DNA from 2 places in the Bacillus sp. 11B20 genome. Region 1 is predicted to be linked to the other one. Evidence: a T-box and tRNA genes for the amino acid it is inferred to sense, from the RefSeq annotation. Region 1 holds a T-box; the other holds one or more tRNA genes.
What was found. The T-box of region 1 lies ahead of tyrS (tyrosine--tRNA ligase). A T-box ahead of a tRNA ligase gene usually reads a tRNA of that ligase, here a tRNA-Tyr.

Region 1 (3,384 bases):
ATGAAGACGTCGATGGCGTTCGGACAATTCACTATGAAGAGGCCTTTGAGGAGGCAGCTAAGGAGCTTGAAATTGAATGGATGGATGAAAAAGACGGCTTCCTGCTTCATTACACATCAGGATCTACTGGTACGCCAAAGGGTGTGCTTCATGTCCATGGTGCAATGGTGCAGCAAGGCCAGACTGGTAAATGGGTGCTTGACTTGAAAGAAGATGACGTTTACTGGTGTACAGCTGATCCAGGCTGGGTTACAGGCACAGTGTACGGTATTTTTTCACCGTGGTTTAATGGGGCGACGAATGTGATTTTAGGCGGCCGGTTTAATCCTGATACGTGGTATGAAACCATTGAATCACTCGGTGTAACCGTTTGGTACAGTGCCCCGACAGCCTTTAGAATGCTCATGGGGGCAGGGGATGACCTCATTCAAAAATATGACCTCAGCTCGCTCCGTCATGTCTTAAGTGTGGGAGAGCCTCTTAATCCAGAAGTCATCCGCTGGGGAGATGCTGTTTTTGGCAAACGAATTCACGACACTTGGTGGATGACAGAAACGGGAGCACAGCTGATTTGTAATTATCCATGCATGGACATCAAGCCAGGCTCAATGGGAAAACCAATTCCAGGCGTAGAAGCGGCGATTGTGGATAATGCAGGAAATGAACTTCCGCCATACCGGATGGGCAACCTTGCGATTAAAAAAGGCTGGCCTTCTATGATGCATACGATCTGGAACAATCCTGAAAAATATGAATCTTACTTTATGCCGGGAGATTGGTATGTTTCAGGAGATTCAGCTTATATGGACGAAGACGGATACTTTTGGTTCCAGGGACGTGTCGATGATGTCATCATGACGTCAGGAGAGCGGGTCGGTCCATTTGAGGTGGAAAGTAAACTGGTCGAACATCCAGCCATTGCAGAGGCTGGTGTCATTGGAAAGCCAGATCCGGTCCGCGGTGAGATTATTAAAGCATTTATTGCGCTCAGAAGCGGATATGAGCCGACAGATGAGCTGAAAGAAGAGATTCGTACGTTTGTGAAAAAAGGACTCGCAGCACATGCGGCACCGCGAGAAATTGAGTTTAAAGACAAACTGCCAAAAACGAGAAGCGGAAAAATTATGAGACGTGTGCTAAAGGCGTGGGAGCTGAATTTACCTGCTGGCGACCTTTCGACAATGGAAGATTAATTTTTTCATCAGTTGACTTGATATCAAAAGTGTGTTAAAAATGACATTAGTTGAATATGAAAAGGTTTTGACTGAGATTCAGTAGAATGATCTTTCCCTGTTTTAGAGAGCTGACGGCTGGTGCAAGTCAGTACAAAGAGATATTCGAATTACCCTCACGAACCGCTTTTACGAAAAGGAGCATGCCCTGATTAGTGAAAGAACGGATCTGTCCGTTATCAGTGTAAGTGAAAAGACAAGATTTTTTGTCTTTTAAGCAGGGTGGTACCGCGATATATATCGTCCCTTCGTTCATTCGAAGGGGCGTTTTTTATGTTCATTTTAAACAAAGGAGATTTGGATATGAGTCAATTGATGGAAGAGCTATCGTTTAGAGGATTAATTCAGCAGCAAACAGATGAAGAAGGTTTAACAAAATTATTAGCAGAAGAGAAAATCAAGCTATACTCCGGCTTTGATCCGACAGCTGACAGCTTACACATTGGTCATCTATTGCCAATTTTAACATTACGCAGATTCCAAGAAGCAGGTCATCACCCGATTGCTCTTGTTGGCGGTGCGACTGGACTCATTGGCGATCCTAGTTTCAAAAAAGCAGAACGTTCACTCAACCCAGCAGAAATCGTCGAACAGTGGTCAGATAAAATCAAAGGACAGCTGTCTCAATTTCTTGATTTTGAAGCAGGCGAGAACCCAGCCGTCATCGTGAATAACTACGACTGGATCAGCCAAATGAATGTTATCACGTTCCTTCGTGATATTGGAAAGAACTTCGGTGTAAACTTTATGCTGGCAAAAGATATCGTGAGCTCACGTATCGAAACAGGGATTTCTTACACAGAATTCAGCTACGTCATCCTGCAGTCTTTAGACTTCTTAAACCTTTACAGAAATGAAAATTGTAAGCTGCAAATCGGCGGAAGTGACCAGTGGGGAAATATCACATCTGGACTTGAGCTGATCCGTAAGTCTGAAGCAGAAGGAGCAAAAGCATTCGGTCTGACGATGCCGCTTGTCACAAAAGCAGACGGCACAAAGTTTGGTAAAACAGAAGGCGGCGCTATCTGGTTAGATAAAGAAAAAACGTCTCCATATGAGTTCTACCAATTCTGGATTAACACAGATGACCGTGATGTCGTGAAATACTTAAAATACTTTACGTTCTTATCAAAAGAAGAGATCGCATCGTACGAAGAAAAAGTGCAAACAGCACCTGAAAAGCGTGAAGCGCAGCGCCGTCTAGCAGAGGAAGTGACAACACTTGTACATGGCCGTGAATCACTAGAACAGGCAGTCAACATCTCAAATGCACTATTTAAGGGCGAGATCAAATCTCTTACAGCTGAAGAAGTGAAAGTAGGCTTTAAGGATGTTCCATCAATGGAGAAAAGCAGCACAGAAGAATTAACACTAGTTGATATTCTTGTGGAATCAAAGCTGTCTCCATCAAAGCGTCAAGCACGTGAAGATATCACAAATGGTGCTGTCTCCATCAACGGAGAGAGACAAACAGATAAAGACTATGTTCTCTCAGCTGACGACCGAATTGAAAACCAATTTACCGTTTTAAGAAGAGGGAAAAAGAAATACTTCCTTGTGACGTATAAATAAATCTCTATGAAACAGTAAACATCATGGAAAAGCACCTCAAATGTTCGTGTACATTGAGGTGCTTTTCTTTTTTATGTAGAAGTTGCTCATTCGTCTGCTTCTTGTTCAAGGAGTGAATCTTTGTTTGTATAAGCATGTTCTACCTTACAAATTCGGGTAGTATAGGATTCATACCAATCCTTTTTCCCCTTTTTTTGAACACGCTGATGTGCTGTATGTGCTTTCCATTCTTTGATGGCTGCTAATGAATCCCAGTAAGATACAGTGATCCCAACACCACGTTCATCTCGTACACTTTCTATTCCAAGAAACCCATCTAGATCTTTCGCTAATTCTTCCATTTTTTGAGCAGCCGCAGCGTATTCTTTCTGCTCAACATTTGTTCGTTTTGATGTGAAAATCACGGCATAGTAGGGTGGAGCAGGGGTTTGCGTAAATAGCATCTAGTAGAACCTCCTTTTTCTATTGATATTATATATGAAAGAAAGAAGGTCTCGTAGTCTTTTTGTTTGAATTTAAAAAAGTCCAAGGTGCTTTTTGATTATTTATATTTCTGTAAAATCATCTCATAAACATTACC
Region 2 (3,384 bases), on a different contig from region 1:
TTGGTTTAAATAAAAATTCACAGTGTAGTTGTTCCATATGAGAATAATCATCTTCTTCATAAACTGTAAACTGACGTACAAGGTCAAAATGAAATAGTTCCTCTCCTGTAAAGTCATAGACACCACACTGAAATAAAATTTCTTTATCTTCTTCGCCCTCAACTGCCTCCTTTGAAAAAGCCTTAAATGTTTCCCAAACCTTTTTTATATCATCGATATCTTCACGAATGCTATCTTTAAGATAACTTTCAGCATTTTTAACCGTAATCATGACAACACCTCTCCTATGTACAATTTATCTCATCCTTCTTCAATTATCCTGCCCTTTTAGTTTAATAATAAGGTAACCATCAATAAAGTAAAAGATAATCTCCTTCATATGTTCCTCGTAAGGCTTTAATTCAGAAATATTTATTCCTTGTACTGTTAGAACATTAAGAAACCCCTTAAATTTATTCATGTAATACTGAATAGAATGTAGTCTCAAATATTTTAACGTCGTGCCATTTAGCTAATTCCCCTTTCACCAGTAAACAGAACACGATTGGAAGCAATTTTGTCGTGTGAAAAATCAGCTAAAAAACAAATAAAAAACGCCCTCCTACAATTTGTAGAAAGACGTTTTAAACGTTGATATTCCTTAATTCTTCTGTAATGAATGATAATAAAGAATATCTAAAACTAGATACCGGTGGCCGGGGTCGAACCGGCACTCCGTGAGGAACACGATTTTGAGTCGTGCGCGTCTGCCAATTCCGCCACACCGGCATGATCATTAAAGAGCGCATCTTATATTAAAAACAATGGTGCCGAGGGCCGGACTTGAACCGGCACGGTAGTCACCTACCGCAGGATTTTAAGTCCTGTGTGTCTGCCAATTCCACCACCCCGGCAGTCTTTTCAAAAAAGGCGACACCCGGATTTGAACCGGGGATAAAGGTTTTGCAGACCTCTGCCTTACCACTTGGCTATGCCGCCATTATTGGAGCGGAAGACGGGATTCGAACCCGCGACCCCCACCTTGGCAAGGTGGTGTTCTACCACTGAACTACTTCCGCACATCAACTGGGCTAGCTGGATTCGAACCAACGCATGACGGAGTCAAAGTCCGTTGCCTTACCGCTTGGCTATAGCCCAATAATAAAATGGGGCGATTGATGGGAATCGAACCCACGAGTGCCAGAGCCACAATCTGGTGCGTTAACCACTTCGCCACAACCGCCATAGATGTAATGAATTATAAAGTATAATTGGCAGGGGCAGTAGGAATCGAACCCACACCGGAGGTTTTGGAGACCTCTGTTCTACCTTTAAACTATGCCCCTATGAAAATAAAAAATGGTGGAGGGGGGCGGATTCGAACCGCCGAACCCGGAGGGAGCGGATTTACAGTCCGCCGCGTTTAGCCACTTCGCTACCCCTCCACATTTGAAAAACAGTGCCGGCAAGAGGACTTGAACCCCCAACCTACTGATTACAAGTCAGTTGCTCTACCAATTGAGCTACACCGGCAAATAGTGGTGGCTCGGGACGGAATCGAACCGCCGACACACGGATTTTCAGTCCGTTGCTCTACCAACTGAGCTACCGAGCCAAGTATTCTTTTGAAAAATGGCGGTCCGGACGGGACTCGAACCCGCGACCTCCTGCGTGACAGGCAGGCATTCTAACCAACTGAACTACCGGACCATTTTGGTTGCGGGGGCAGGATTTGAACCTGCGACCTTCGGGTTATGAGCCCGACGAGCTACCGAACTGCTCCACCCCGCGACGATATAAAAGATATGGTGGAGGATGACGGGCTCGAACCGCCGACCCTCTGCTTGTAAGGCAGATGCTCTCCCAGCTGAGCTAATCCTCCGAATAAAAAATGCTGGTATATATTCTATAAAAATGGTGACCCGTACGGGATTCGAACCCGTGTTACCGCCGTGAAAGGGCGGTGTCTTAACCGCTTGACCAACGGGCCCTTTATTATGTAAATTGTGGCGGAGAGCAAGGGATTCGAACCCTTGAGACGGGGTTACCGCCTACACGATTTCCAATCGTGCTCCTTCGGCCACTCGGACAGCTCTCCAAATTGGCTCCGCAGGTAGGATTCGAACCTACGACCGATCGGTTAACAGCCGATAGCTCTACCACTGAGCTACTGCGGAATGAAGAAAGCCTGGCGATGTCCTACTCTCACAGGGGGAAACCCCCAACTACCATCGGCGCTGAAGAGCTTAACTTCCGTGTTCGGTATGGGAACGGGTGTGACCTCTTCGCCATCATCACCAGACAATTTAGTGACAAAAGATATTATACTATGTATTGAAAATAAATCAAGAGATATTTTAAAAATGTTCTCTCAAAACTAGATAACAATGTTCATGTTTCACATTAGAATATAGGTTAAGTCCTCGATCTATTAGTATCTGTCAGCTCCACGTGTCACCACGCTTCCACCTCAGACCTATCAACCTGATCATCTTTCAGGGATCTTACTTCCTTGCGGAATGGGAAATCTCATCTTGAGGGGGGCTTCATGCTTAGATGCTTTCAGCACTTATCCCGTCCGCACATAGCTACCCAGCGATGCCCTTGGCAGAACAACTGGTACACCAGCGGTGCGTCCATCCCGGTCCTCTCGTACTAAGGACAGCTCCTCTCAAATTTCCTGCGCCCGCGACGGATAGGGACCGAACTGTCTCACGACGTTCTGAACCCAGCTCGCGTACCGCTTTAATGGGCGAACAGCCCAACCCTTGGGACCGACTACAGCCCCAGGATGCGATGAGCCGACATCGAGGTGCCAAACCTCCCCGTCGATGTGGACTCTTGGGGGAGATAAGCCTGTTATCCCCGGGGTAGCTTTTATCCGTTGAGCGATGGCCCTTCCATGCGGAACCACCGGATCACTAAGCCCGACTTTCGTCCCTGCTCGACTTGTAGGTCTCGCAGTCAAGCTCCCTTGTGCCTTTACACTCTGCGAATGATTTCCAACCATTCTGAGGGAACCTTTGGGCGCCTCCGTTACATTTTAGGAGGCGACCGCCCCAGTCAAACTGCCCACCTGACACTGTCTCCCTGCCCGATAAGGGCAGCGGGTTAGAAGGTCAATACAGCCAGGGTAGTATCCCACCGATGCCTCCACCGAAGCTAGCGCTCCGGTTTCCAAGGCTCCTACCTATCCTGTACAAGCTGTACCAACATTCAATATCAGGCTGCAGTAAAGCTCCACGGGGTCTTTCCGTCCTGTCGCGGGTAACCTGCATCTTCACAGGTACTATAATTTCACCGAGTCTCTCGTTGAGACAGTGCCCAGATCGTTGCGCCTTTCGTGCGGGTCGGAACTTACCCGACAAGGAATTTCGCTACCTTAGGACCGTTATAGTTACGGCC

Region 2: it encodes a tRNA-Tyr, which carries the amino acid that the T-box ahead of tyrS (tyrosine--tRNA ligase) is inferred to sense. The anticodon was not compared.

Annotation. Positions count from the first base shown of each region.
Region 1 is NZ_JBLZWZ010000008.1:793,616-796,999, reverse strand. Features, by position in the region: gene acsA (acetate--CoA ligase) at 1-1,193, shown strand, start outside; T-box leader at 1,252-1,483, shown strand; gene tyrS (tyrosine--tRNA ligase) at 1,536-2,804, shown strand; gene ACN6NB_RS13435 (antibiotic biosynthesis monooxygenase family protein) at 2,891-3,247, opposite strand.
Region 2 is NZ_JBLZWZ010000007.1:2,033-5,416, reverse strand. Features, by position in the region: gene ACN6NB_RS04240 (hypothetical protein) at 1-271, opposite strand, end outside; tRNA gene ACN6NB_RS04235 (tRNA-Leu) at 687-768, opposite strand; tRNA gene ACN6NB_RS04230 (tRNA-Leu) at 805-893, opposite strand; tRNA gene ACN6NB_RS04225 (tRNA-Cys) at 908-978, opposite strand; tRNA gene ACN6NB_RS04220 (tRNA-Gly) at 984-1,058, opposite strand; tRNA gene ACN6NB_RS04215 (tRNA-Gln) at 1,066-1,137, opposite strand; tRNA gene ACN6NB_RS04210 (tRNA-His) at 1,147-1,222, opposite strand; tRNA gene ACN6NB_RS04205 (tRNA-Trp) at 1,252-1,325, opposite strand; tRNA gene ACN6NB_RS04200 (tRNA-Tyr) at 1,340-1,424, opposite strand; tRNA gene ACN6NB_RS04195 (tRNA-Thr) at 1,440-1,512, opposite strand; tRNA gene ACN6NB_RS04190 (tRNA-Phe) at 1,519-1,594, opposite strand; tRNA gene ACN6NB_RS04185 (tRNA-Asp) at 1,613-1,689, opposite strand; tRNA gene ACN6NB_RS04180 (tRNA-Met) at 1,694-1,770, opposite strand; tRNA gene ACN6NB_RS04175 (tRNA-Val) at 1,786-1,861, opposite strand; tRNA gene ACN6NB_RS04170 (tRNA-Glu) at 1,895-1,969, opposite strand; tRNA gene ACN6NB_RS04165 (tRNA-Ser) at 1,987-2,077, opposite strand; tRNA gene ACN6NB_RS04160 (tRNA-Asn) at 2,082-2,156, opposite strand; rRNA gene rrf (5S ribosomal RNA) at 2,166-2,281, opposite strand; rRNA gene ACN6NB_RS04150 (23S ribosomal RNA) at 2,391-3,384, opposite strand, start outside.